DNA from 3 places in the Streptomyces sp. KM273126 genome. Region 1 is predicted to be linked to each of the others. Evidence: predicted binding sites of a transcription regulator. Region 1 holds the regulator's gene; each other region holds the start of a gene.

Region 1 (9,638 bases):
GACCCCGGCTCGCCCGCGTCTGGCACGTCAGCGAGAACCGCATCGAGGACCTGCGCCACGCGCTGGAGAAGGACCCGCCCCGGCTGCCGGAGTCCGTACGGTCGCGGGCGGTGCCGGTGGCGTGGCCCGGTGAGGCACTCGGCGACCAGGACGAGACCGGGACCGCCCTCGCGTACCGGCTGATCGCGGGCGGACGGCCGCTGGGCACACTCGTCATCGGGCGGGCCGGACTGCTCCGCTTCGCGGACGAGGTCACCGGGCTCGTCGAGGACCTCAGCCGCCGGGTGGCCCTCGCGATCGGCGCGGCCCGCCAGTACGCCCGCCAGGCCACCATCAGCCGGGTCCTCCAGCGCGGCCTGCTGCCCGGCGCGGTCGCCGAGATCCCCGGGATGCACAGCGCGCTCGTGTACGAGCCGTGCGACAAGGGCGGGCCCAGCGGCGACTTCTACGACCTGTTCCCGGCGGGCGACGGCCGCTGGTGCTTCGCCCTCGGAGACGTGCAGGGCAAGGGCCCCGAGGCCGCCGTCGTCATCGGCCTCGCCCGGCCCTGGCTGCGGCTGCTCGCCCGCGAGGGCTACCAGGTCGCCGACGTCCTCGACCGCCTCAACCAGCTCCTCCTCGACGACGCCACCGAGGCGGCAGACGCCGCCGCCCGAGCCCTGGTCACGGCCGGCGGCCCCGGCCTCGGCGCCGACGAGGGCCCCCAGACCCGTTTCCTGTCCCTCCTGTACGGCGAGCTCGTCCCCTACGAAGGCGGCGTCCAGTGCACCCTCGCCTCCGCCGGACACCCCCTGCCGCTGGTCCTGGGCCCCGACGGCGACGTACGCACCGCCGCCGAACCGCAGACCCTGCTCGGTGTGATCGAGGACACCGCGTACATCTCCGAGACCTTCGCCCTGCACCCCGGTGACACGCTGCTGTGCGTCACCGACGGAGTGACCGAGCGGCGCTGCGGATCGGTGATGTTCGACGACGGGGACGGGCTCGCGGTCGCCCTGTCCGGCTGCACCGGGCTGAACGCACAGCTCATCGCGGAGCGGATCACGAGGCTGGTGCACGAGTTCGGCGAGCGGCCGCCGGAGGACGATCTGGCGTTGCTGGTGTTGCAGGCGGAGTAGGCGACCGCACGCGGGTGGCCGACCGCACGGTGGAGGTCGCCGGTGCTGGACAATGGAACGCATGCCTTCCGCACTCCCCGACGGCGAGCCCGTCCCCGACGACGGGGCGCTGCCCGCGCACGCCCTGACCGGGGCCGCGGACCGGCCCCTCGGGTTCTACCTGCACGTCCCGTACTGCGCGACCCGCTGTGGCTACTGCGACTTCAACACCTACACGGCGACCGAACTGCGCGGAACGGGCGGGGTCCTCGCCTCCCGTGAGAACTACGCCGAGACCCTGATCGACGAGATCCGCCTGGCCCGCAAGGTGCTCGGCGACGACCCGCGCCCCGTCCGCACGGTCTTCGTCGGCGGCGGCACGCCCACGCTGCTGCCCGCCGGCGACCTCGTACGGATGCTGGGAGCGATCCGGGACGAGTTCGGGCTCGCGGACGACGCGGAGGTCACCACGGAGGCGAACCCGGAGTCGGTGGACCCGGCGTATCTCGACGCGCTGAGGGCGGGTGGCTTCAACCGGATCTCCTTCGGCATGCAGAGCGCCCGGCAGCACGTGCTGCGAGTGCTGGACCGTACCCACACCCCCGGCCGCCCCGAGCGGTGCGTCGCCGAGGCCCGGTCGGCGGGATTCGAGCACGTCAACCTCGACCTGATCTACGGCACCCCCGGGGAGTCGGACGACGACTGGCGGGCCTCCCTGGACGCGGCGATCGGGGCGGGCCCTGACCACGTGTCGGCGTACGCGCTGATCGTCGAGGAGGGCACGCAGCTCGCGCGGCGTATCCGCCGGGGCGAGGTCCCGATGACGGACGACGACGTCCACGCGGACCGCTACCTGATCGCGGACGAGACCCTGTCCGCGGCGGGCTACTCCTGGTACGAGGTCTCGAACTGGGCCACGTCCGCCGCGGGCCGCTGCCTCCACAACGAGCTGTACTGGCGCGGCGCCGACTGGTGGGGCGCGGGCCCCGGCGCCCACAGCCACGTTGGCGGGGTGCGCTGGTGGAACGTGAAGCACCCGGGGGCGTACGCGGCGGCGCTGGCGGCGGGGCGCTCGCCGGGCGCCGGGCGTGAGGTGCTCGCGGAGGAGGACCGGAGGGTCGAGCGGATTCTGCTGGAGCTGCGGTTGCGGGAGGGCTGTCCGCTGTCGCTCCTGCGGGATGAGGGCCTCAAGGCTTCGCGGCGGGCATTGGAGGACGGGCTCCTGGAGGGCGGGCCGTACGAGGAGGGGAAGGCAGTCCTTACGTTGCGGGGGCGGTTGCTGGCGGATGCAGTGGTCAGGGACTTGGTCGACTGATCACTCCGGCGAGTGAATCGGTGCGGAACTCCGGTTCGGTCCCTACCCTGTTTCGTAGGCTGCCGCCAAAAGGACGCGGCGGATGTGGAGGGCCACGGAGATGACCGCTGTGGACGAGTACGGAATGACCAAGTTCTTCGAGGGGTTCGAACCTCCGGAGGGCGTCACTGCCGAGCTTCTCCGGGGGGAAATCGTGATGATGGCCAGCCCTGATCTGGTGCACAACGTCATCGTGATGCTGATCGGCAGGCAGATCCCACTGGAACGCTGGTACTCCCTTCAGACACAGGACGTCGACATTGTCGACGAGGCCAGCGAGCCCGTTCCAGACTTGGTGGTTGTGGCTCCTGACGCCCTGCCCGACTCGGGCCGCCTTCTGCCGTCCCCGCTGATCACCATGGTCGTGGAGGTCGTCTCCAAGACCAGCGTCACACGGGACTACGGAGTCAAACGGTCGATCTACGCCGCTGGCAAAGTCCCCGCCTACCTGATCGCCGACCCGATCATGGCGCAATGCGTCCTGCTGACGAACCCCGCAGGCCTGGGTGAGGACGCCGACTACCGGCGCCAGGAGATCATCAAATTCGGAGACCCACTGCCGCTGGAGGTTCTGGGACTCGAACTGGACACCAGCGACTTCGGAACATTCCCCGGCGTCAGGCCCCACCGCTATCCGTAACGAAGTCGATCAGCTCCTCCACCCGCCCCAGCAACTCCGGCTCCAGGTCCTTGTAAGAGCGCACCGAGCCGAGGATCCGCTGCCACGCCTCCCCGGTGTTCGTCACACGCCAGCCCAGCGCCCGGCACACCCCCGTCTTCCAGTCCTGTCCGCGCGGCACCTGCGGCCACTCCGGGATGCCCACCGACGCCGGCTTCACGGCCTGCCAGATGTCCACGTACGGATGGCCCACCACCAGAGCGTGCTCGCTCGTCACCGACTCGGCGATACGGGACTCCTTGCTGCCCGGCACCAGGTGGTCCACCAGCACACCCAGGCGGGCGTCCGGGCCGGGCGCGAAGTCCGCGACGATGGCCGGCAGGTCGTCCACGCCCTCCAGGTACTCCACGACCACGCCCTCGATGCGCAGATCGTCGCCCCACACCTTCTCGACGAGCTCGGCGTCGTGGCGGCCCTCCACGTAGATGCGCCCGGCACGGGCCACGCGCGCGCGTGCGCGAGGGACGGCCACCGAACCGGATGCCGTGCGGGTGGTACGGGCAGGGCCCGAAGGCGGCCGTACGAGCGTCACCACGCGGCCCTCCAGCAGGAACCCCCGCGGCTCCAGCGGGAACACCCGGTGCTTGCCGAAGCGGTCCTCCAGGGTCACCGTGCCCGCCTCGCAGCGGATCACCGCGCCGCAGAAGCCGGTCCCGGGCTCCTCGACCACCAGCCCGGGCTCCGCCGGGACTTCCGGTACGGGCTTGGGCTTCTTCCACGGCGGGGTCAGGTCCGGCGAGTACTGGCGCATTCGGATGACGATACGAGAACCGGAGCGGTAACCGGAGCGGCGGTCATCACGACACGCCGAAGCGGGCCGCCAGCGCGTCTCTCTGCGCCCGTACGAACGCCGCGTCCACCGCCGCCCCGTGCCCCGGCACGTACACCGCGTCCTCGCCGCCCAGGTCCAGCAGCCGGTCCAGCGCGGCCGGCCAGTGCGCGGGGACGGCGTCCGGACCCGCCTGGGGCTCGCCGGACTCCTCGACCAGGTCACCGCAGAAGACCACCTCCGGCGACGAGGGCGAGCCGGGCACCAGCACCGCCAGGTCGTGGGCCGTGTGGCCCGGGCCGACGTTCGCCAGGAGCACCTGCGTGCCGCCGCCCAGGTCCAGCGTCCACTCCCCGCTGACGTGGTGGCGGGGGCGGACGAGGAGGTCCGCGGCAGCGGCGGCCTCCTGAGCGTCCAGGCCGTACCGCACGGCGTCGGCCCGCAGTTCCTCGCGTGCGCGGTCGCCGGTGAGGACCATGTCCACGCCCACCGCGCCGTACACCTCGACTCCCGCGAAGGACGCCGCCCCGAAGACATGGTCGAAGTGCGGGTGCGTGAGCGCGAGATGTGTCACACGGAGGTCGCCACCCAGCAGCCACCGCGCCTCGGCGCCCAACCGCGCGCCCTCGCGCAGGCTCGACCCCGCGTCGATCATGAGAGCGGAACCGTCCCCGACGACCAGCCCGGCCGTGCAGTCCCACACCGGAAGGCGACAGCGCCCCACGCGCGGGCCAAGTTCCTCCCACCCGGACTCTTCCCAACTCACCGTCATACGCCGACGCTAACCCCAGGCCCTCAGGGGCGACGGATTCTCCCTGTGCCGGCGTTCCGCGTGTACTCGCCGGTACGACATCGCGGGACACGTCGGTACACGTCGGCATGACAAGGCGTGGCCGCCCTTGCCGGGGCCGTACCCCACCGCCGTACACTGGTGGGAATGCTGGCACTCGCCCGCGGTGAGTGCCAAGGGGGAGTCGCAAGGACGCGCGGGGACGCGCAAGGACGGAAGTACTGGAGGTGTGCGCGATGCTCAGCGAACGCAGGCTCGAAGTGCTGCGCGCCATCGTCCAGGACTACGTCGGCACCGAGGAACCGGTGGGTTCCAAGGCGCTCACCGAGCGGCACAGGCTCGGTGTCTCCCCGGCCACCGTCCGCAACGACATGGCGGCCCTCGAAGAGGAGGGGTACATCGCCCAGCCGCACACCAGCGCCGGGCGCATCCCCACCGACAAGGGCTACCGCCTCTTCGTCGACAAGCTGGCCGCGGTCAAGCCGATGACCCCACCGGAGCGGCGCGCCATCCAGAACTTCCTGGAGGGCGCCGTCGACCTGGACGACGTGGTCGGCCGGACCGTACGGCTGCTGGCGCAGCTCACGCGGCAGGTCGCCGTCGTGCAGTACCCGTCGCTCACGCGGTCCACGGTGCGGCACGTAGAGCTGCTGTCGCTGGCGCCCGCGCGCGTGATGCTCGTACTGATCACGGACACCGGGCGGGTGGAGCAGCGCATGATCGACTGCCACGCCCCGTTCGGGGAAACATCCCTCGCGGATCTGCGCGCACGGCTCAACAGCCGTGTGGCGGGCCGCCGTTTCGCGGACGTGCCGCAACTCGTGGAGGACCTTCCGGAGGCCTTCGACGTCGAGGACCGCGGCAGCGTCTCAACCGTGCTCTCCGCCCTTCTGGAAACGCTCGTCGAGGAGCGGGAGGAGCGGCTGATGATCGGCGGAACCGCCAATCTGACCCGCTTCGGACATGACTTCCCCCTCACGATCCGGCCGGTGCTCGAAGCGCTGGAGGAGCAGGTCGTGCTCCTCAAGTTGCTGGGCGAGGCGAAGGATTCGGGCATGACCGTGCGTATCGGCCATGAGAACGCGCATGAGGGACTCAACTCCACGTCCGTGGTCTCAGTGGGCTACGGTTCGGGCGGCGAGGCAGTAGCAAAACTCGGCGTGGTCGGACCGACCCGCATGGACTATCCGGGAACGATGGGAGCAGTACGAGCGGTGGCACGTTACGTCGGACAGATCCTGGCGGAGTCGTAAGTGGCCACGGACTACTACGCCGTACTCGGCGTGCGCCGCGATGCGTCCCAGGAAGAGATCAAGAAGGCGTTCCGCAGACTCGCGCGCGAGCTGCACCCGGACGTCAACCCCGATCCGAAGACGCAGGAGCGGTTCAAGGAGATCAACGCCGCGTACGAGGTGTTGTCGGACCCGCAGAAGAAGCAGGTCTACGACCTCGGCGGTGACCCGCTGTCCCAGGCGGGCGGCGGTGCGGGCGGCTTCGGCGCCGGCGGGTTCGGGAACTTCTCGGACATCATGGACGCGTTCTTCGGTACGGCGTCCCAGCGCGGCCCGCGGTCGCGCACCCGCCGGGGCCAGGACGCGATGATCCGGCTGGATGTCGAGCTCGACGAGGCGGCCTTCGGCACGACGAAGGACATCCAGGTCGACACGGCCGTCGTCTGCAAGACCTGCAACGGCGAGGGCGCTGCCCCCGGCACGTCCGCCCAGACCTGTGACATGTGCCGCGGCCGCGGTGAGGTGTCCCAGGTCACCCGGTCCTTCCTGGGCCAGGTCATGACGTCCCGCCCCTGCCCGCAGTGCCAGGGCTTCGGCACGGTCGTCCCGAACCCGTGCCCCGAGTGCGCGGGCGACGGCCGGGTGCGGTCCCGCCGCACGCTTACCGTGAAGATCCCGGCCGGTGTCGACAACGGCACGCGGATCCAGCTCGCGGGCGAGGGTGAGGTCGGCCCCGGCGGCGGCCCGGCAGGCGACCTGTACGTCGAGATCCACGAGCTCCCGCACTCGACGTTCCAGCGCCGCGGCGACGACCTGCACTGCACGGTCACCATCCCGATGACCGCGGCGGCACTCGGCACGAAGGTGCCGTTGGAGACCCTCGACGGCCTGGAGGAGGTCGACATCCGCCCGGGCACCCAGTCCGGCCAGTCGATCCCGCTGCACGGGCGCGGCGTCACGCATCTGCGGGGCGGCGGCCGCGGCGACCTCATCGTGCACGTCGAGGTCACGACCCCGACCAAGCTCGACCCCGAGCAGGAGCGCCTGCTGCGCGAGCTGTCGAAGCTGCGGGGCGAGGAGCGGCCGACGGGGCAGTTCCAGCCGGGGCAGCAGGGCTTGTTCTCCCGTTTGAAGGACGCGTTCAACGGGCGCTGACGTGGGCGGGCGCGGGAGCTGTTCCCGCGCCCGGCGGAGGCTACCGAGTGCCGCTGGGCGGTGTCGCCGACTGGCCTGATCTCGCCCTGGCCCCGTCCTGACCTAGCCCTGAGCTCGCCCTGGCTCCGTCCTGACCCAGCCCTGAGCTCGCCCTGATCCTGCCCGTGAGGGGAACCCCTCCACCGTTCCTGAAGCGTGCCCGTTCCCCTGGCCTGTGCCCAGGTGGAAGGCCGGATTCGGACTCCTGCGGAGGACGTGACAACATGCCGTCATGTCCTCCGCGCTGACCGATCTTTTCCCCACACCGATCGTGCAGGCCCCCATGGCGGGCGGGGTCTCCGTGCCACAGCTCGCCGCCGCCGTGTGCGAGGCCGGCGGGCTCGGCTTCCTCGCGGCCGGGTACAAGACGGCCGACGGCATGCACCAGGAGATCAAGCAACTGCGTGGTCTCACGGCCCGCCCCTTCGGCGTGAACCTCTTCATGCCGCAGCCCGACTACGCCGACCGGGCCGCCGTCGAGGTGTACGCCAACCAGCTCGCCGCCGAGGCCGCCTGGTACAAGGCCGAGCTGGGCAACCCCGACAGCGGGCGCGACGACGGCTACGAAGCCAAGCTCGCCGTCCTCCTCGACAACCCCGTGCCGGTCGTCTCCTTCCACTTCGGCTGTCCCGCCCCCGACGTCCTCCGGGCCCTCTCCGCCAAGGGCACACTGACCCTCGTCACCGTGACCACGGCCGACGAGGCGCTGGCCGTGGAGAGCGCCGGGGCCGACGCCGTGATCGTGCAGGGCGTGGAGGCGGGCGGGCACCAGGGCACCCACCACGACGACCCCGGGCGGGACCGCGCGGGCATCGGTCTGCTCTCCCTCCTCGCCCAGGTCCGCGAGGCCGTCTCGCTTCCGATCGTCGCGGCCGGCGGCATCATGCGGGGCAGCCAGATCGCCGCGGTCCTCGCCGCCGGGGCGTGTGCGGCGCAGCTCGGCACGGCGTTCCTCGCGACACCCGAGTCCGGTGCCAACGCGCTGCACAAGCAGGCTCTGAGTAACCCGCTGTTCGTCGGTACGGAACTGACGCGCGCGTTCTCGGGACGCCCGGCCCGCGGGCTGGTGAACCGCTTCCTGCGCGAGCACGGCCCGTACGCCCCCGCCGCGTACCCCCACGTCCACCACCTCACCTCCGGACTGCGCAAGGCGGCGGCCAAGGCCGGCGATCCGCAGGGCATGGCGCTGTGGGCGGGGCAGGGACACCGGATGGCCCGGGAGCTGCCCGCGGGGCAGCTGGTGGAGGTGCTGGCGACGGAGCTGGCCGCCGCGAGGGCGGAGCTGTCCGCGGGCCCGGAGGGTTCGGCGGAGGGCGTCGCCTGATGACCGCGCCGGTTTTCGTCGTGGACCAACTGGACGGTGTGGGGGCGGAGTTCGTCCTCGACGGTGCCGAGGGACGGCACGCGGTGTCCGTGAAGCGGCTGCGGCCCGGTGAGGACGTGACCCTCACGGACGGGTGCGGGCGGTGGACGCAAGGCGTGGTGAAGACCGCCGACGGCAGGGACCGGCTGGTGGTCACGGACCTGGCACCCGTGCGGGACGAGCCCCCGGAGTCGCCCCGCATCACCGTCGTCCAGGCGTTGCCCAAGGGCGACCGGGGTGAGCTGGCCGTCGAGACCATGACCGAGACCGGGGTGGACGCGATCGTGCCCTGGGCGGCCTCGCGCTGCATCACCCAGTGGAAGGGCGAGCGAGGGCTGAAGGCGCTGGCCAAATGGCGCTCCACGGCGCGTGAGGCGGGGAAGCAGTCGCGGCGGGTTCGCTTTCCCGAGGTCGCGGACGCGGCGACGACGAAGCAGGTTGCCGCGCTGCTCGCCGGGGCGGACTTCGCGGGTGTGCTGCACGAGTCCGGAGACGATCCGCTGGCGACCGTCGACCTTCCCGCTGCCGGGGAGATCGTGCTGGTGGTGGGGCCCGAGGGTGGGGTGTCGCCGGAGGAGCTGGCGCTGTTCGAGGAGGCGGGGGCGCGGGCGTACCGTCTCGGTCGCAGTGTGCTTCGTACGTCGACGGCTGGTACGGCGGCTGCGGCGTTGCTGCTTACGCGGACGGGGCGGTGGGGCTGACCGGGGTTGTTCCTCGCCCCCGCCGCCCCTACCCGTCCCATCCCTTCCCTGGGGCTGCCGACCCCAGACCCCCGCATCGGCCTGAACGGCCTCGTCCTCAAACGCCGGACGGGCTGACATTCAGCCCCTCCGGCGTTTGAGGAGCGGGGGTCCGGGGCTGGCCCCCGAGACGGGGTCGGGGCAGAGCCCCGAAACCCGGAGGTCCAGGGGGCGCAGCCCCCTCGGCGGGGTCGAAGGGCGGAGCCCCTGGGGATGGGACGGGTAGGGGCGGCGGGGGCGAAAAACGCCCCCTGCGCGCGGCGCGGAGCGTGGCCGCATGCGGTCTACCGTGTCGCGGCGGGCGATGGCACGCTGCCGTACATGGGAGCTTTAGGGCGTTTGGGGCATCGGCTGGGCGGGCGTCGGGTTCTGCTGGGGGCGGGGCTCGCCATGGGCGTCATCGTGGGCGTGTCCGCGTGT
Region 2 (9,638 bases), 1.3 Mb from region 1:
TCGTCGTCCCGATCGCCTCCGGCTCCCAGCTCACGAAGATCGACAAGGGTCTGCAGGAGCTGATCAAGCTCGGGCTCGTCGAGGACAAGCCGTACCGGATCTTCGGTGCGCAGGCCGAGGGCTGCTCGCCGGTGTCCGTCGCCTACAAGGCCGGCCATGACGTCGTCCGGCCGCAGAAGCCGGACACCATCGCCAAGTCGCTCGCCATCGGCAACCCCGCGGACGGCCCCTACGTCCTCGACATCGCCCGGCGGACGGGCGGCGCCGTGGAGGACGTGACCGACGAGCAGATCGTGGACGCGATCAAGCTGCTGGCGCGCACGGAGGGCATTTTCGCCGAGACGGCGGGTGGCGTGACCGTGGGTGTCACGCGCAAGCTGATCGAGAACGGTGTGCTGGACCCGACCCTGACCACGGTCGTCCTCAACACCGGCGACGGCCTCAAGACACTGGACGCGGTGGCGGGTACGGGACTGACGGCGACGATTCGCCCCAGCCTCGACTCGTTCCGTGAGGCCGGCCTCGCGTGATCGCTCCGCTCGGAGCGCCGTAAGACTGCGGTCCGTTCAAGGCTGCGGGTCCGTCGTGGCTGGTCGCGCAGTTCCCCGCGCCCCTGATGGGGGCGCTGCCCCCCCATCAACCACGAGCAGTACCTGACCGGAGGTCTCACCCCATGAGCGTCACCGTCCGCATCCCCACCATCCTGCGTACCTACACCGACGGTCAGGCCGAGGTCAGTGCCGAGGGTGCGAACCTCGGCGAGGTCATCGCCGACCTGGAGAAGAACCACACCGGCATCGCGGCCCGGGTCCTGGACGACCAGGGCAAGCTGCGCCGGTTCGTGAACGTGTACGTGAACGACGACGACGTCCGCTTCGAGCAGGGGCTGGAGACGGCGACCCCGGAGGGGGCGGGCGTGTCCATCATTCCGGCCGTCGCCGGAGGCTGAGCGGCACCCATAATTACCTTCGGTAACTTCGGTTACCGAGAGTTCATCGAATGGCCCCCTCCGTGAGAGAAGCGGAGGGGGCCATTCTCTATGGTTGAGCACGGTAGAGTTGGGGAACGCGGTTCGCTTCAGGCTCCGGTTTCACGCCGTGCGCATATGGGTTCTTGCCGTGCGCCCGATATGAAGTAGCCAAAGTGGGCGAAGGTCGGCGAGGTATTCGCGCCTTATGTTCCTTTTGCGGGGCCCGACTTGCCCTGAAGTCAGGTGAATTCTCCGTACATTCCCGACCGGGCCTGTCCAGATTTCTCGTCCGATTGACCTGTTGCAGACGGCAGTTGGACAGATACATTCAGCCGCGGTCGACGCGTTCCGGCGCACGCCCCCAACCGTTGGGGGGTGAGGTCTGACCCGGATCCGCGAAGTGTGGATCTGTGCAAGGGCCAGTAATAGGGGAGTTAGGCATGGCTCAGGGCACCGTCAAGTGGTTCAACGCGGAGAAGGGGTACGGCTTCATCGCGGTCGACGGTGGTGCGGATGTATTCGTCCACTACAGCGCGATCCAGATGGACGGCTACCGCACCCTGGAGGAGGGCCAGCGGGTCGAGTTCGAGATCTCGCAGGGTCAGAAGGGGCCGCAGGCGGACATGGTCCGTCTGGCCGGCTGAAGCACGCGCCGACTGAACAGCAGCGACGCACTTCGTTTCACTTTCGAAGGGCTCGTGTCCCACGGGTAGTTGTCCCGCGGGGTACGAGCCCTTCGTTCTGTCCAGGTCCAGGTCTAGGTCCAGGTCCAGGTCTTGGTCCTGGTCCAGGTCCTGGACCAGGCCCCGGACCGCGTCCTGTATCCGGGCGGGGGCGCACGGGCGCGTTCACCTGCGGATCATCCCCAGGCGCTTGCACTCGCAGGGGTCGAGTGCTAATCATTGGGCGTTAGCACTCTGAAGGTGAGAGTGACAACGAGGACCGGGTCGGTGAGGCCCGCCGGCCGCGTGGGGCAGGGACCCACAGGCAGGCGAGCCGTCCGTCGCGGGCGCCAGCACGGTCCGGAGCAATCCTCCCCCGAGCTCTCGGCTTAGCTTCGAGCACGGGGGGACCCCATCCGTCCGGGAGGACCACTTCACATGGCCAAGATCATCGCGTTCGACGAGGAGGCCCGGCGCGGCCTTGAGCGCGGGATGAACCAGCTCGCCGACGCCGTCAAGGTGACCCTCGGCCCCAAGGGCCGCAACGTCGTCCTTGAGAAGAAGTGGGGCGCCCCCACGATCACCAACGACGGTGTCTCCATCGCCAAGGAAATCGAGCTGGAGGACCCGTACGAGAAGATCGGCGCCGAGCTGGTCAAGGAGGTCGCGAAGAAGACGGACGACGTCGCCGGTGACGGCACGACGACCGCGACCGTCCTCGCCCAGGCGCTGGTCAAGGAGGGCCTGCGCAACGTGGCCGCGGGTGCCAACCCGATGGCCCTGAAGCGCGGTATCGAGAAGGCCGTCGAGGCCGTGTCCGCCGCCATCCTCGACCAGGCGAAGGAGGTCGAGACGAAGGAGCAGATCGCCTCCACCGCCTCCATCTCCGCCGCCGACACCCAGATCGGCGAGCTCATCGCCGAGGCGATGGACAAGGTCGGCAAGGAAGGCGTCATCACCGTCGAGGAGTCCCAGACCTTCGGTCTGGAGCTGGAGCTCACCGAGGGTATGCGCTTCGACAAGGGCTACATCTCGGCGTACTTCGCGACCGACATGGAGCGCATGGAGGCCGCCCTCGAGGACCCCTACATCCTCATCGCCAACTCCAAGATCTCCAACGTCAAGGACCTGCTCCCGCTCCTGGAGAAGGTCATGCAGTCGGGCAAGCCGCTGCTGATCATCGCCGAGGACGTCGAGGGCGAGGCCCTGTCGACCCTGGTCGTCAACAAGATCCGCGGCACCTTCAAGTCCGTCGCCGTCAAGGCCCCGGGCTTCGGTGACCGCCGCAAGGCCATGCTCGGCGACATCGCCATCCTCACGGGCGGCGAGGTCATCTCCGAGGAGGTCGGCCTCAAGCTGGAGAACGCGACCCTGGACCTCCTGGGCCGCGCCCGCAAGGTCGTCATCACCAAGGACGAGACCACCATCGTCGACGGTGCCGGCTCCACCGACCAGGTCGCCGGCCGCGTGAACCAGATCCGCGCCGAGATCGAGAACAGCGACTCCGACTACGACCGCGAGAAGCTCCAGGAGCGCCTGGCCAAGCTCGCGGGCGGCGTGGCCGTCATCAAGGCCGGTGCCGCCACCGAGGTCGAGCTCAAGGAGCGCAAGCACCGCATCGAGGACGCCGTGCGCAACGCGAAGGCGGCCGTCGAGGAGGGCATCGTCGCCGGTGGTGGCGTGGCCCTGCTCCAGGCCTCCACGGCTCTGGAGAAGCTGGAGCTGGAGGGCGACGAGGCCACCGGTGCCGCCGCCGTCAAGCTCGCGCTCGAGGCCCCGCTGAAGCAGATCGCGGTCAACGCCGGCCTTGAGGGCGGCGTCATCGTCGAGAAGGTGCGCAACCTCCCCGTCGGTGAGGGCCTGAACGCCGCGACCGGTGAGTACGTCGACATGCTCGAAGCGGGCATCCCCGACCCGGCCAAGGTGACGCGCTCCGCGCTGCAGAACGCCGCGTCGATCGCCGCGCTGTTCCTCACCACCGAGGCCGTCATCGCCGACAAGCCGGAGAAGGCCGCCGCGCCCGCCGGTGGCGGCATGCCGGGCGGTGACATGGACTTCTGATCCGGTTCTCCGGATCGGCCCGTCCGAGGTACCGAGGGCGGCACCCCTACTCCAGGGGTGCCGCCCTCGGGCGTGTCCGGGGTCACAGCGCGGGAGGGCGAGCCGGCGGAATGTGGTGCGGGCCGGGGCAGTTGATCAGTACGGCAGTAGATGCGTATGCATATACCGCCCGAAACCCCATGCCCCATGCCCCTGCCCCTGTCTCCGTCTCCCGGCCCTCCCCGTCTCCCGCCCCCATCTCGGCGTCTGCCGACGACCACCTCCGAGGAGCTCCACCGTGACGTCTGCCGTCCCCGCCACCCCCGCATCCCCGGCCACCCCCGCCTCCCGCGCCGCCGAGATCCTGTCCCGGCCCGTCGCGATCAACGGACTGACCGTCCCGAACCGGATCGCCATGGCGCCCATGACCAGGCAGTTCTCGCCGGGCGGCATCCCCGGGGAGGACGTGGTGTCGTACTACGCGCGCCGCGCCGCCGCGGGCGTGGGCCTGATCGTCACCGAAGGCACGTACGTCGGCCACGAGTCGGCCGGGCAGAGCGACAGCGTCCCGCGCTTCCACGGCGAGGAGCAGCTCGCCGGCTGGGCGAAGGTGGCGGACGCGGTGCACGCGGCGGGCGGGACGATCGTGCCGCAGCTGTGGCACATCGGCATGGTGCGCAAGGCGGGCGACCCCCCGTTCACGGACGCCCCGGCGGTCGGCCCCTCCGGCCTGCGCCTCGACGGCACGCCCGGCACCGGCAAGGAGATGACCCAGCGGGACCTGGACGACGTCATCGCCGCCTTCGCCCAGGCCGCGGCCGAGGCGGAGCGCATCGGCTTCGACGGCGTCGAACTGCACGGCGCGCACGGCTACCTGATCGACCAGTTCCTCTGGTCCGGCACCAACCGCCGCACGGACGCCTACGGCGGCGACCTCGTCGCCCGTACGAAGTTCGCGGCGGAGATCGCGGCGGCGGTACGGGACTCGGTGTCCCCGGACTTCCCCGTCATCTTCCGCTACTCGCAGTGGAAGCAGGAGGCGTACGACGCGAAGCTCGCCGAGACCCCGGAGGAGCTGGAGGCGCTGCTGACGCCTCTGGCCGCGGCCGGTGTGGACGCCTTCCACGCCTCCACGCGCCGCTACTGGCTCCCCGAGTTCGAAGGCTCCGACCTCAACCTGGCGGGCTGGACGAAGAAGCTCACCGGCAAGCCGGCCCTCACCGTCGGCTCGGTGGGCCTGGACGGCGACTTCATCCGTGCGTTCGCCGGCGAGGGCTCCACGATCCGGGGCATCGACGACCTGCTGGACCGCCTGGAGGCCGAGGAGTTCGACCTGGTCGCCGTCGGCCGCGCCCTGCTCCAGGACCCGGAGTGGGCGGCGAAGGTGCTGGCGGGCCGCTTCGACGAGCTGGCGCCGTACGACGCGGCGTCGCTGGGGACGCTGAGCTGAACGGACGTCAGCTCGTCGGCTGAGCCGGGCGCTTTCGGGCGCCCGGCTCCCGGCGGCCTTGAAAAGAGGGCTCGGAACCGGGGACTTGAGCCCCCGGGAGGCGGTCAGCCCATCGTCTTGGCGCCGTCCAGGGACTCCCGGATGATGTCGGCGTGACCGGCGTGCTGGGCGGTCTCGGCGATGATGTGCAGGAGCACCCTGCGAGCCGACCAATGTGCCTGGGGCTGGAACCAAGGGGCCTTGGGCAGCGGCTGGGCGGCGTCCAGGTCGGGCAGGGACGCGATCAACTCGTCGGTCCCCCGGGCCACTTCCTCGTACTCGGCCAGCACACCGGCCAGCGTGTCACCGGGCAGCATCTTGAACTCGTCGGCCCGCCGGGCCCAGTCGGCCTCGGTCATCGCGGTGAAGTCGCCCATCGCCGAGGGGCCGTTGCGGATGAAGTCCGCCCAGCTGCGTTCCACCGACGTGACGTGCTTGATCAGTCCGCCCAGACAGAGTTCGCCGGCGGTGGTCCGCAGGCCGGCCTGCTCGTCGGTGAGGTCGCGGGTGGTGAAGCGCAGGAAGTGCCGGTGCTTGGCCAGGGTGTCCAGCAGGTCGGTGCGCTCGTCGGTGGCCAGGGTTGCGGTGGCGTTCATGGCGTGGGCCCTCCGTGGATGTCTGTTCCGTCGGTATGGCCACACGCTAGGACCCATGTAGGTCAGTTCCTGACCGCTTTGGCTCCTCCCCCGTCGTGCCTGAGGGGCAATTCGCTCGTGCTCCTCTGGTGAACTGGCCAGATGACGCTCTTGCCGAACCGCCTCCTGCAAGCGCTGTACCGCTTCAACGCCGAGCACCCCTGGGACCACAACGCGTACTACCACCCGTGGCTCCTGCGACAGTTGCCCCCGCGCTCCGACCGTGCGCTGGACGTCGGGTGCGGGAGTGGGGACCTGGCCCGGCTGCTGGCGGCGCGGGCGAGCGAGGTGCACGGGATCGACGCGGATCCGGAGATCGTCGAGCGGGCTCGGGAGCTGACTCCGGCCGGTGCTCCGGTGACCTACACCGTCGCGGACGCGCTGGACGGGGGCCCCTGGCGGGTCGTACGACGTCATCACCTGCGTTGCCGTCCTGCACCACCTGCCCCTGAGCCAGGCGCTCGCTCGCTTCCGTGGGCGGCTGAGGCCCGGCGGGACGCTGGTGGTGGTCGGCCTGGCTCGCACGGAGACCCTCGGGGACCATCTGCTCGCCCTCGTCTCCGTCCCGGCGAACGTCGTGGTGGGCTGGGTCAGGAGCAGGGGGCGCAGGGTGCCGCGGCCGTTCTCCATGGCCGCGGTGACCCGGCCGGCGGAGACGGGATTCGGCGACATCCTCCGGGAGGCGAGCCGCGTGCTCCCCGGCGCCCGGCTGCGTCGTCGGCTGTTCTGGCGGTACACGCTCGTCTGGCGTCAGCCGTCCTGTGCATCAGAGGGCGGTCGAACGGAGGGCAGTCGAACGGAGGACGGACGAAAGGAGGACGGACGAAAGGAGGACGGCCGGGGCGGGGACGCGGGGCATCGTACGTGACGCGGATCACGCAGCAGTCGGAGGCGGGTGGACAGAACCGGGCATGGAACCTTCACTACGTGCTCGGGTGAGAGCCGGTGATCCCGATGCCTTCGCGGAACTCTTCGACCAGTGTGCCCCGGCCGTCCACCGGCTGGCGGCGCGCGGCACGGGCGACTGGGGGCAGGCCGAGGACATCGTCTCGCTGACCTTTCTGGAGGCATGGCGGCTGCGGCAGAGCGTGCACCCGGACGGAGACGCCCTCCTGCCCTGGCTGCTCGGGATCTGTGTGAACGTCCTGCGCAACCAGTCCCGTGCCCTGCGTCGGCACCGGAACGCGCTGGCCCGCGTCCACCTCCACGACACCGTGCCCGACTTCGCCGACGAGGTGGTCGGCCGCATCGCCAACGTCGAACAACTCGCCGCCGCACGGGCCGCGTTGGACCGTCTGCGACGGCACGAGCGGGAGGTGGTGATGCTCTGCGTCTGGTCCGGCCTGGACTCCGCGGCCGCCGCCGAGGCGCTCGGCGTCTCTCCCGGGACGGTCCGCTCCAGGCTGTCCCGGGCACGGACGCGACTGCGCGCCCAGACCGAGTCGGAACTGGTCAGGGCACGCAGGACGACGCGGTATCCGGGAGCGGCCGGACGGACACCCGGACGGACACCCGGACAGACGCCCGGACAGACGCCCGGACAGACGCCCGGACAGACGCCCGGACAGACGCCCGGACAGACACAGAACGCGGGCCGCAGGGCCGCCACCCACACGACCGAGGAGACGAACCGATGAAGATCTCCACGCCGCACGGCGAGGACGAGCAGGACCTCGTGTCCGGTCTGCACGCGGCCCTTCCGCCCGCGGACGCCCCCGCGCTCCCCGGCGAGCGGCACCGGGCGCTCAGGAGCCGGCTGGCCCAGGAGTTCCGGCGCGATCTCGAAGACGGAGCTCGCCCCGCCCGCCCCCGCCCCAAGTGGCTGAAGGTGGCGCTGCCCACGGCACTGGCCGGAACCATGGTGGCCGGTGTGGCGGTGACCGGAGCGCTCACCGATCTCTTCGGCCCTCAGGTGGACCAGGCCCGGCACCGGCAGGCGGTGGAACTCCTGGACCGCCTGGCCGGCGCCGCGGCAACGGCACCGGCCACGACGATCCGTGACGACCAGTTCGTCTACGTCAAGACGGAAGGCTCCCAGGAGGCCGTGAGAAGGTACGGCAACTCCTTCCGCGTGGTGGGCACCTGGCAGGTCCGACGCGAGGACTGGACGTCCGTGGACGGCACCCGCGACGGCTACATCCGCCAGGAAGTGGTCTCCGGCCCGCCGACGAACACACCCCCCGGGACCGGTCGCGCCGAGGCGGACCGGAACGTGTCGACCTACCGCGAGCTGGCGGCACTGCCCACCGACCCCGACAAGCTGGTGGACAAGCTCTACGAGGATGCCGGGGGCCACGGGCCGACCGAGCAGGAGGCCGTCTTCGAGGCCGTGGGCGACATGCTCGACACGGCCACCCTGCTCCCCGAGAAGAGCGCGGCGCTCTACCGCGCGGTGGCGAAGCTGCCCGGGGTCGTCGCGGTGGACACGGCACGAGACGCCGCGGGCCGCGAGGGCATCGGCCTCACCATCACGTCGGACGACGACGAGCGCACGACCTGGGTGTTCCGCTCCTCGGACCTGACCTACCTGGGTTCAACGGAACAGGCGGTGCTGGACGTGGGGGTGGTGGACAGGGTCCGCGAGACGCCGTGACGGAACACAGAGACGCCGTGACGGAACACAACGGTCAGCCCATCGTCTTGGCGCCGTCCAGGGACTCCCGGATGATGTCGGCGTGGCCGGCGTGCTGGGCGGTCTCGGCGATGATGTGCAGCAGCGTCCTGCGGGCCGACCACCGGGCCCCGGGCTCGAACCAAGGGGCCTTCGGCAGCGGTCGGGTAGCGTCGAGATCGGGCAGGGAGGCGATCAACTCGTCTGTCTCCCGGGCCACTTCCTCGTACGCGGCCAGCACACCGGCCAGCGTGTCACCGGGCAGCATCTTGAACTCGTCGGCCCGCCGGGCCCAGTCGGCCTCGGTCATCGCGGTGAAGTCGCCCATCGCCGAGGGGCCGTTCCGGATGAAGTCCACCCAGCTGCGTTCCGCCGACGTGACGTGCTTGATCAGTCCGCCCAGACAGAGTTCGCCGGCGGTGGTCCGCAGGCCGGCCTGCTCGTCGGTGAGGTCGCGGGTGGTGAAGCGCAGGAAGTGCCGGTGCTTGGCCAGGGTGTCGAGCAGGTCGGTGCGCTCGTCGGAGCGTTCGTCGGTGCGCTCGCTGGTGATCAAGGTGTCGTTCATGGTGTGGCCCTCCGTGGATTCCTGTTCCGTCGGTATGGCCACACGCTAGGACCCATATAGGTCAGTTCGTGACCGCTTGCTCCGTTTGGTCCCCTCCGTTTGGCCCCTCCGGGCTCGTGTCAGTCGCACTTCGCCACGCGTGACCCTTCTCGCCGTCGACCACCGCCGCACGAGCTCTGGCGGCCTTCAGGTGGCCGTGAGGGCGCCCGCTTCTTTGCCAGTGTCGTGCTTCCACGGCCCGCATCAAGGGCGCTCCGCTGCCGCTCCGCGTCGCCTTCGGCGATGGCCCTCCGGGCCACCCTTGACCCGGGCCGTTCCAGCACGGGTGAGAAGCGAGCGGGCGCCCAGGAAAACGGGGGCCCAGGGTGGGAGGCGCGTGGCGTGGGCTGCATTGCCGGCCGGAGTTGACGGGCGCGACCGCGTCTCGCATGCACGCCGGGTGGGTTTGGCGGCGTACAGCGGGTGGGGGTGAGCTGCGGTGCGAGGGCGGGCGCGAGGGACACGGACGGCGAGACGAGACCTCGCCACCTCACCTGTCACACCAGCCCTGTTCCGAAGGGTAATTGGCAGATTTGGGCCACCGTCGAGCGTCCAGCCCCTGGGCTTTTACCTGCCTCGGGTGGCCCAAATCTGCCAATTACCCATGCATGGGCGTTCATTGCCGAC
Region 3 (9,638 bases), 930 kb from region 1:
GGGTCGCACCCTTTCCCCCTTCCGTGATCAAGCTGACGGCCTGGGCGGAACTGGCCGCCGTCCTCGGTCTCGTCCTGCCACGGCTCACCGGCATCGCCCCCACCCTCACCGCGGTCGCCGCCGCCGGTCTGATGCTCGTCATGACCGGCGCGCTCATCAGCCACTCGACCCTGCTGCGAGCCGATCTCCGGGCAGGACGCCGTCTCCACGAGTCCATCGAGTCGGTCGCCGTCCTCACCTGTCTCGCACTCCTTGGCCTGTGCGCCCTCGTCGTCACTGGCCGCTCCTGACCCTCTGACCCTCTGCCTCCCTGACCCCCTGCCCCCTGACCAACGTCCGGTGCGCCGCGGAACGACCCTCAGTTCCCGTACAACTCCCCGTACGCCGGCCACACCCCGCCCGGCCCCTCCACCGACTCGGCCGCCCGTACCGCTCGGACGATCGCCCGCGTCACCATGTCCGCGCCCGCCGCGAGTACCTCGTTCAGGGCGAGGGGGTCCGAGGGAGGGGGTGGGCGGCGGTGGCCAGAGTGAAGACCGTGTCGCCGTCGTTGAGGAGGTGCACCGGGCGTATGGCCCGGGCGATGCCGTCATGCGCCGTGCCCGCCAGCTTCTGTGCCTGGGCGCGGGTGAGATCGGCGTCGCTGGCGACGACCGCGAGGGTCGTGTTCAGCGAGGGCGCGGCTTTCTTGTCGGTGGCCTCCGCGAGCCGCTGCCGCGCCGCCTCGTGCACCTCGGCCGCCGGGTGGGCCGTACGGCCGCCTCCCTGGAACAACTCCCCGTAGAGCACCCCCGTTTCCGGATCCATCACCGACCCCGCAGCGTTGACCACCACCAGGGCGGCCACCGTGACACCTGAGCCGAGCACGACGCTCGCGGTGCCGACGCCGCCCTTCAGCTGCCCGACCGTCGCCCCGGTACCGGCACCCACGCAGCCCTCCTGGACCGGTGCGCCCGGCTCGCTCGCGGCGGCCGCCTCCACCGCGGCCCGTCCCGTCGCCGCGTCCGGCCTGGCACGGAAGTCACCGCCACGGCCCAGGTCGAAGACACAGGCCGCCGGCACGACCGGCACGACGTGCGTCGGATCGGGACCCACTCGCACTCCGCGTCCCCGCTCCTCCAGCCAGACCATCACCCCCGACGCCGAGTCCAGCCCGTACGCGCTGCCCCCGGTCAGCACGACCGCCTCGATCTTCTGCACCAGGTTCCGCGGATCGAGCGCGTCCGTCTCCTTGGTCCCCGGCCCGCCGCCGCGTACGTCCACGGCCGCCACCGCTCCGCCCTCCGGGGCGAGCACGACCGTCGTCCCGGTGAGCCAGCCGTCGCCGATCCGGGCGGCGTGTCCGACCCGCAGCCCCACGACATCTGTCAAAGCGTCAACTGTCATGGACCCAGTGTGGTCCGGCGAGGCCCATCCCGCCTCACCCGGCCGATGCCGTCGCTCCCCCCTCTCTCGCAGCCATCCGCGCCGTGAGCGTCACCCCTGCGGCTACGGCCAGCGCCGTCACGATGCCCGTCGCGAACACCGCCCAGTCCCCGAGGAACGTGCACGCGATCACCGCCAGCGCCGTGGTGGGCAGCACGGCCTGCTGAGCGATCCCCACCTTGAAGTGGCGCGCGTGCAACGCCCACACGGTCAGGAGGTACAGCGCCGTCGGCAACGTCACCGCGGCCGACGCGACGAGCGCCGAGATGTGCGCCTTGCCGACCGACTGCTCCACCGCGACCTCCAGTCCGGCACCGATCGCGGCCGCCGACGCGAAGATCAGGTAGTGCCCGTACCCCCACAGGAAGCTGTCCCTGCTGGAGCGCAGCCGCCCGTGGATCGGCACGACGAAGTAGATCCACCAAGCCGAGAACACGGTCAGCAGCCCGCCCGCCGCGATCGGCAGCAGCTCACCCAGCGCGTTGCTCTCCTGCACGCCCGACTTCACGGCGACCGTGGCCGCGGCGATGGTCTCGCCGAGCACGATGATCGTGAACAGGCCGTAGCGCTCGGCGATGTGGTGCGGATGCCACGCCGTGGCACAGGCCCTTTCCGCGTACAGCGGCACGCACATCTCCGCCAGCACCATCACCAGGTACACCCAGGGACGGTCCGGGGCCGGGAAGAAGAGGAGCCCCGTCCAGCCGATCTGGCACAGCGCCACACCGCCCGCGTACCGCAGCGCCATGGTTCTCTCGGCGCCCCGGGCCGACCGCGCCACCCGCAGCCACTGGGCCGCCATCGCCAGCCGCATGATCACATAGCCGATCCAGACGACCAGGAAATCGTGGTGTTCGAACGCCTGGGACACCCCGGCCGCGAGCACCAGCACACCGGCGATCTGGACCAGCGTCACGATCCGGTACAGCACGTCGTCGTTGTCGTACGCCGAGGCGAACCAGGTGAAGTTCATCCAGGCCCACCAGATCGCGAAGAAGATCATCGCGTAGTCGAGGATGCCCTCGCCCACGTGGTTCTCCGCCACCACATGGACCAGCTGGAGACCCGCCTGGGCGACCGCCACGACGAAGCACAGGTCGAAGAAGAGCTCAAGCGGTGACGCGACCCGGTGCTCCTCGTCGCGCCCCCGCGCGACCAGCCGCCGCACAGAACCGCCGCCGGAGGCATGAGCGGAGTCCGAGGCTGATCGGGCAGAACGGGATGTCATGGGGCCAAGCACACCAGAAAACCCAGGGAGCTTCCCCGAACCGCGCGCACCGGCGGGCGAGCCCTCACGGACCCCGTGTCCTCCCGTGGCGACCGGGTCTCGCCCGACTGCAGGGCCGTACCCTGGGGGCATGAGTACCGCTTCCGTCCCCGAACCGCGCGAGCAGGCGAAGGCCGCGCTGGTCTTCGACGACCCGCTCGACCAGCAGTCGTCGGACGACACGGACCGCGGGTGGGGCGAGCGGCCCGCGGCCGGCGACAGCGTCGCCGACCTGAAGCGCTTCCTCGACGAGAAGCCGCCCCACCACCTCTGAGGACGCTCAAGACGCCGAAGACGGTCCGTGAACCGCGTTACTCGCGGTCGTGTCCCGAGCCTCGCTGCGCGACCAGGGCGTCCCGTATCTCCTTCAGGACCTCCAGCTCGGTCACCTCGATGACCTCCTGCGTGCCCTCCTTGGCCTTGCGACGGGCCTCCAGCCGTGAGAGGTACTTGGCCATCGGCAGCACCATCAGGAAGTAGACGACGGCCGCCGTGATCACGAAGCTGAGGGTCGCTCCCAGGACGGAGCCCCACATGATGGTGATGCCCGTCGCGGCGTCGCCGCTGCCCGTGCAGGGGTCCTTGAGGCAGTAGCTGTAGTGGTCGAGGTTCTTGGTGCCGACCGCCCCCACCAAGGGGTTGATGACGCCCTTCACCACCGAGTTCACGATGTTGGTGAAAGCCGCGCCGATGACCACGGCGACCGCCAGGTCGACGACGTTCCCCCGCATCAGGAAGGCCTTGAAGCCCTCCCAGATGCTCGGCTCCTTCTTCTTGCTCACCGCGACGCCTTTCCGTGCAAGTCGTGGAACAAATGACTCCGCAACTTACGGCACGGCGTCCGGGACCTGTCCAGTCGCATCCAGTCGCACCTCTCGAATGAGAGGTGTGACGGCGCTCGGCGGTGCCCCTCATCAAGGCCGGCACAGTGTCACCGCCAGCCGTGAGGTCGCGCCCGCGCCCGCCAGCCGTGCCGCCGTGGCCCGGGGCACGGTCAGGACCACCAGCGCCCCGCTCTCGGTGGCGCTCGCCGCCGGCACCCTCGTCACCCGGGCCCCGCGCGCGACCACCCGGGCTCCGCCGCCGTTCGTCGACGACTCCTCGGCCGCGATCACGTCGACCCGGTTGCCGGGCCGCAGCAGCCGCACCGTGGCGCCGTCGGCGATGCGCACCGGTGCCGCCACCATCTCGACGGCTCGGCGCCGCTCCGGCACGGCCTCGGCCATCGGATGCCCGCGGGCCCGCTGGCCATCCTGGGCCGGCTCCGCCTCCCGCGGACCCGCAGCCACCAGCGCCGCAGCGGTCACGGCCAGCCCGGCAGCCACGGCCCGCCTCCGGCACCGCACGAGCCGCCGCAACTGATACCGGGCACCGCCCACCCGCAATGGGGCGAAGTGCGGAACCTCGCAGGTCGGGGGAGCACCTGAACCGGGCGGGCCATGGAGGGACGTGGACAGGGGTCCCGTAGACGCAGACGCAGACGAAGACGAAGACGCAGACGGAATAGACGAAGACCCGTCCAAACCCGAGGACGAGCCCATGGACGAACCCGTGCCCACGGACAACGAAGACGAGGACAACGAAGACGAGGACAGGGAAGGAAACGGAAGGGACATGAGGCCACCACCTGCTGCGTGAGATCGGGCTTGCGGTCTCACGATGAGGCTTCGCGGCAGAGTCCGCCGACGCCCGTGGACAACCCACGAGCTGTGGACAACTCCCTCACCCGAACGGGAGATTCACGGCATGGCGAACCCCGGATCCATCCCGCCCAGAGCCGTCGTGCACAGGCAGTCGCGCTTCTCGGTCGGCGGCAGCGCGGCGACCGCGTCGAAGAGGACGCCGCGCAGCCGGTCGACGTTCGCCGCGAACACCTGGAGCACCTCCTCGTGCGAGACGCCCTCGCCGGTCCCGGCGCCCGCGTCGAGGTCGGTGACGAGCGTCAACGACGTGTAGCAGAGTTCCAGTTCACGGGCGAGCGCAGCCTCGGGATGGCCGGTCATGCCGACCACGGACCAGCCCTGCGCCTGGTGCCAGAGCGACTCGGCGCGCGTCGAGAACCGCGGGCCCTCCACGACGACCAGCGTGCCGCCGTCCACCGGTTCCCAGTCCCGCCCGCGGGCCGCCTCCAGCGCGATTTTGCGGCCCGTGGGGCAGTACGGGTCGGCCAGCGACACGTGCACCACGTTCGGGACGTCGCCACCCGGCAGCGGCAGCCCGTCGAAGTACGTCTGCGTCCGCGCCTTCGTACGGTCCACCAGCTGGTCCGGCACGAGCAGCGTGCCCGGCCCGTACTCCGGCCGCAGTCCGCCCACGGCGCAGGGTCCCAGCACCTGGCGCGCCCCGACCGACCGCAGCGCCCACAGGTTGGCGCGGTAGTTGATGCGGTGCGGCGGCAGGTGGTGGCCGCGCCCGTGGCGGGGGAGGAAGGCGACCCGCCGCCCCGCGATCTCGCCGAGGAAGAGGGAGTCGCTGGGCTGCCCGTACGGGGTGTCGACCTGTATCTCGGTCACGTCGTCGAGGAAGGAGTAGAAGCCCGAACCGCCGATGACACCGATCTCAGCGTTTTCCGTGTTCGCCATGCCCGCACCCTAACCGGGCCCGGAAACGCCGAAGACCCTGTCGTCGCACGACGACAGGGTCCCGTAAGCCTTTTGTTGCGGAGCCTTTTGGCGCGGCCGACCGGCCGCTACGCCGCCGAGCTGCTGCTGGAGGCGGAAGAGCCCGAGGACGACGAGCTCGACGACGACTTCGAGTCCGTCGGGGACTTCGAGTCCGACGACGTCGAGGACTTCGAGGACGACGACGTGCTGCTGCTCGACGACGAACCACGGCTGTCGTTCCGGTAGAAGCCGGAGCCCTTGAAGACGATGCCGACCGCGGAGAACACCTTCTTGAGGCGGCCATTGCAGTTGGGGCACTCGGTCAGGGCGTCGTCGGTGAACTTCTGCACCGCTTCGAGGCCCTCACCGCACTCGGTGCACTGGTACTGGTACGTCGGCACTGGTCTTCCTCCTGGCACTCTCACTCGATGAGTGCTAACGATCGTCCATTCTAGCCCGCCGCAACAAGGGCGTCGGGTAATGTTCGTCACCTGCTCGTGAGCAGCGGTCAGGGCTTGACCGCCACGAGGGCCCTGCCCAAGTGGGAAGCCGCTCAGCGGCGGAGTCACAGTGACGTATTCCGTCGGCGAACGGCGAATGCGATACATGTCACTCACCGACCGTGACGAGAACGCGGTCGCCCCGGCGCCGCGTGACCGCGGGGGTCACGCGCGCCGGGATCAGCCGTGACCGCAGTGCGACCAGGACCGCCAGCGCCAGCGCCGTACCGGCCGCCGGCACCAGGAATCCGGCACCGTCCCAGAGGCGGTCCTCCAGCTGTCCGGCGACCGTGACGGCGGCGGCCTGACCGAGCGCGACCGCACCGGTCAGCCAGGTGAAGGCCTCCGTGCGGGCGGCGGCCGGCACCAGACCGTCGACCAGCGTGTAGCCGATGACCAAGGCGGGTGCAACGCACATGCCGACCAGCAGGCCGAGACCGCCGAGGACCAGCACGGACATCGCGGAGTGGGCGGCCCACAGGCCGGCGGAGGTCAGGGCGAGGGCCGTGTACGCGACGACCAGCCGCCGCTGCGGGGCCGCCTTCCAGGCGATCGCACCGCAGACGAGGCCGGACAGCATGTTGCCCGCCGCGAAGACGCCGTACAGGACACCGTTCAGACCGGGCTCGCCGATCGACTCGGAGAACGCGGCGAGCGAGACCTGCATGCCACCGAAGACGGAGCCGATCCCCAGGAAGGCCACGATCAGAACGCGCACTCCGGGGACCCGCAGTGCCGAAACGTGCTCCACGCGCGCGTGCCAGTCGAGGACGGGAGCGGGTTGCGTGCCCCTCTGGGCGGCGAAGAGCAGACCGCCGATCAAGGTGAGGGCGGCCTCCGTCACCAGTCCGGCCGCCGGGTCCACGGTCGTGCACAGCGCGGTTGCCAGCAGCGGGCCGAGTACGAAGGTCAGCTCGTCCGTGACGGACTCGAAGGCGGTCGCGGTCGTCATCAGGGGCGTGCCCTGGAGCTTCACGCCCCAGCGGGCGCGCACCATGGGGCCGATCTGCGGCACCGAGGCACCGGTGGGCACGGCGGCGGCGAAGAGCGCCCACAAGGGGGCGTCCGCCAGCGCCAGCGCCGTCAGGGTGAGGCCCGCCAGGGAGTGCAGGACGACGCCGGGCACCAGCACGGCCCGCTGTCCGTGGCGGTCGGCCAGACGCCCGCTGAACGGGGCGAACAGCGCCATGGAGACACCGGTCACGGCGGCCACGGCACCGGCCGCCCCGTACGAGCCGGTGGTGTGCTGGACCAACAGCACGAGGGAGATGGTCAGCATCGCGAACGGCTGGCGCGCCGCGAAGCCGGGGAGCAGGAACGTCCAGGCGCCACGGGTGCGCAGCAGCTGCCCGTAGCCCGGGCGGGACGACGTCGAGGTGACCGTGGACGCCACGGCCCATGCCTTTCGCCACCTGGTAGCACGCGCCCCGTTGTCCGGTCTTGAAGGAGGCGTGCCGAGAGCTGTCCTCTTGCGCGTACTGCGGTAGATACCGGAGTCCACTGCGAGGAGGCGTCCCGGCCGCCATACGGTCGCGCCAGCTCTGCGTCAGGCAGAGGTGGTTCGATCAGGGTGCGCCTTCATAGTACAGAGTGATGTTGCCGTTCTCCTGTGAAAGTGAGCGCCACCAGACAGCCGACCTGGGATTGCGGCGGGTTATGAGCGCGCCCCGCCGTTCGGCGTCCCCAGCCAGCCGGCCAGCTTGCCGCCCAGGCCGACCGCCCGCAGGCGCCGTTCCGCCGCGTCCCGGACGGGGTCCGTGGCCACCACGAGCAGTTCGTCACCGCGTCGCAGCACCGTGCTCGGCAGGGGGACGAACGACGTGCCCTCCCGGACGACGAGCGTGACGGCCGCGCCGGCGGGCAGCCGGAGCTCGCTGATCTCGACGCCGTGCATCTTCGAGCCCTCCGGGATCGCCACGGACAGCAGGTGCCCGCGCAGCCGCTCCAGGGGTGCCGACTCGATGCCCAGGTCGGCCGCCTCGGGGCCCCCGCCCAGACGCAGCTTCCGGGCCAGCCAGGGCAGTGTGGGCCCCTGGACGAGGGTGTAGACGACCACGAGCACGAAGACGATGTTGAAGATCCGACGGCTCGCCTCGACCTCGTTCACCATGGGGATGGTGGCCAGGATGATGGGCACCGCGCCGCGCAGCCCGGCCCAGGACAGCAGCGCCTGCTCCGGCCAGGGCACCCGGAACGGCAGCAGCGCCACGACGACGCTCACCGGCCGGGCCACTATCGTCAGCACCAGGCCGATGATGAGCGCGGGCACGATGTCGGCGCCCATCTCGTGCGGGGTCACGAGCAGGCCGAGCAGGACGAACATGCCGATCTGGGCGATCCAGCCGACTCCCTCGGCGAAGCCGCGCGTGGCGGGCCAGTGCGGCAGCCTGGCGTTGCCGAGCACCATGGAGGCCAGGTAGACGGCGAGGAAGCCGCTGCCGTGGGCGAGCGCACCGGCCGCGTACGCCGTGACGGCGATGGCCATGACGGCGATCGGGTAGAGACCGGAGGCGGGCAGGGCCACGTGCCGCAGCCCGAACGCGCCGAGCCAGCCCACCGCGAGGCCGATGGCCGCGCCGATGGCCAGCTCCAGGGCTATCTCCCCGACCAGTACGTACCAGTGCTCCACCGGTCCGGCCATGGAGAAGGAGACGACGAGGATGACCACCGGGGCGTCGTTGAAGCCGGACTCGGCCTCCAGGGTGCCCGTCAGGTGCGCGGGCAGGGGGATCTTCCGCAGGACGGAGAAGACCGCGGCCGCGTCCGTCGAGGACACCACCGCGCCGATGATGAGCGACTGCCGCCATTCCAGCCCGATCAGGTAGTGCGCGCCCGCGGCTGTCACGCCGACGCTCACCGCGACGCCGACCAGTGCCAGCGAGGTGGCGGCCGGGAGGGCCGGTTTGATCTCCTTCCACTTCGTGCCGAGGCCGCCCTCCGCGAGGATCACGACGAGGGCCGCGTAGCCGATGACCTGGGTCATCTCCGCGTTGTTGAACTGGATGTTCCCGAGCCCGTCCTGGCCCATGGCGACGCCGATGCCCAGGTAGACGAGCAGGCTGGGGAGCCCGCTGCGCGAAGAGATACGAACCGCTGCCACCGCGACGAGCAGAACGAGCGAGCACACGAGCAGGAGCTGGTTGAGGTGGTGGACAGTCAGCGGCGGTCCCTTCTCGCGGGTCCGGGCAGATGGATACCAGCACGTGAAGGCGATCGTCGGCACGCACTTCAGTGCAAGTACTTCGTTACCTTACCTAACTCTTGACGTTTTCTTGACGCTCGGGAGTGGCAAGATCGAACGCCCGTACGTGCTGGTTGCCGACTCCGCGTCAAGTTGTCTCGCGCCCTGCGCCTATGGTTGCTCCTGCGCTCAGTTAAAAGCACAGCCCGGCCTGCCGCTCGCATTAGGACAGCAAGGACAGCGATGCCCCCCAACACCACCGCCTCTTCCGGTCAGCAGCCCGGCAAGTCCGGCAGGAAGAAGGGGCGCAGAGCCCGCCTGCTCGTGATCGTCCTGGTCCTGGCCATCATCGGAGGCGTCGGCTACGGGTCGTACTGGTCGATCAGCACCGTGCGCGCCTCGTTCCCGCAGACCAAGGGTTCGATCAAGCTGGACGGCCTGTCCGGGCCGGTCGACGTCCAGCGCGACGACTACGGGATCCCGCAGATCTACGCGTCCACCGACGAGGACCTGTTCATGGCGCAGGGCTACGTCCAGGCGCAGGACCGGTTCTACGAGATGGACGTGCGCCGCCACATGACCGCGGGCCGTCTGTCCGAGATGTTCGGCAAGGGGCAGATCGCCAACGACGCGTTCCTGCGCACCATGGGCTGGGACAGGGT

What was found. Region 1 encodes HrcA, which represses chaperone genes, less so after heat shock. Its sites were predicted from a motif close to TTNGCACTCNGNNNNNCNGAGTGCNAA; they were not measured.
Region 2: a site for HrcA is predicted at 1,880-1,906, ahead of groL (chaperonin GroEL). Genes of this name have one in related genera too.
Region 3: a site for HrcA is predicted at 5,708-5,734, ahead of E0500_RS05005 (FmdB family zinc ribbon protein). Genes of this name have one in related genera too.

Annotation. Positions count from the first base shown of each region.
Region 1 is NZ_SJXB02000001.1:251,291-260,928, reverse strand. Features, by position in the region: gene E0500_RS01085 (SpoIIE family protein phosphatase) at 1-1,118, shown strand, start outside; gene hemW (radical SAM family heme chaperone HemW) at 1,180-2,412, shown strand; gene E0500_RS01075 (Uma2 family endonuclease) at 2,513-3,091, shown strand; gene E0500_RS01070 (DUF3097 domain-containing protein) at 3,069-3,881, opposite strand; gene E0500_RS01065 (MBL fold metallo-hydrolase) at 3,928-4,671, opposite strand; gene hrcA (heat-inducible transcriptional repressor HrcA) at 4,926-5,942, shown strand; gene dnaJ (molecular chaperone DnaJ) at 5,943-7,076, shown strand; gene E0500_RS01050 (nitronate monooxygenase) at 7,348-8,439, shown strand; gene E0500_RS01045 (16S rRNA (uracil(1498)-N(3))-methyltransferase) at 8,439-9,179, shown strand; gene E0500_RS01040 (hypothetical protein) at 9,540-9,638, shown strand, end outside.
Region 2 is NZ_SJXB02000001.1:1,543,996-1,553,633, reverse strand. Features, by position in the region: gene thrC (threonine synthase) at 1-530, shown strand, start outside; gene E0500_RS06700 (MoaD/ThiS family protein) at 674-949, shown strand; gene E0500_RS06695 (cold-shock protein) at 1,411-1,614, shown strand; gene groL (chaperonin GroEL) at 2,071-3,693, shown strand; gene E0500_RS06685 (NADH:flavin oxidoreductase) at 3,971-5,122, shown strand; gene E0500_RS06680 (DinB family protein) at 5,227-5,757, opposite strand; partial or broken gene E0500_RS06675 (class I SAM-dependent methyltransferase) at 5,899-6,550, shown strand; gene E0500_RS06670 (sigma-70 family RNA polymerase sigma factor) at 6,732-7,433, shown strand; gene E0500_RS06665 (CU044_5270 family protein) at 7,430-8,389, shown strand; gene E0500_RS06660 (DinB family protein) at 8,424-8,972, opposite strand.
Region 3 is NZ_SJXB02000001.1:1,184,996-1,194,633, reverse strand. Features, by position in the region: gene E0500_RS05045 (DoxX family protein) at 1-290, shown strand, start outside; partial or broken gene E0500_RS05040 (P1 family peptidase) at 359-1,386, opposite strand; gene E0500_RS05035 (low temperature requirement protein A) at 1,421-2,653, opposite strand; gene E0500_RS05030 (hypothetical protein) at 2,784-2,966, shown strand; gene mscL (large conductance mechanosensitive channel protein MscL) at 3,004-3,474, opposite strand; gene E0500_RS05020 (hypothetical protein) at 3,607-4,233, opposite strand; gene E0500_RS05015 (hypothetical protein) at 4,142-4,330, shown strand; gene E0500_RS05010 (S-methyl-5'-thioadenosine phosphorylase) at 4,432-5,274, opposite strand; gene E0500_RS05005 (FmdB family zinc ribbon protein) at 5,382-5,696, opposite strand; gene E0500_RS05000 (MFS transporter) at 5,905-7,188, opposite strand; gene E0500_RS04995 (potassium/proton antiporter) at 7,450-9,018, opposite strand; gene E0500_RS04990 (penicillin acylase family protein) at 9,220-9,638, shown strand, end outside.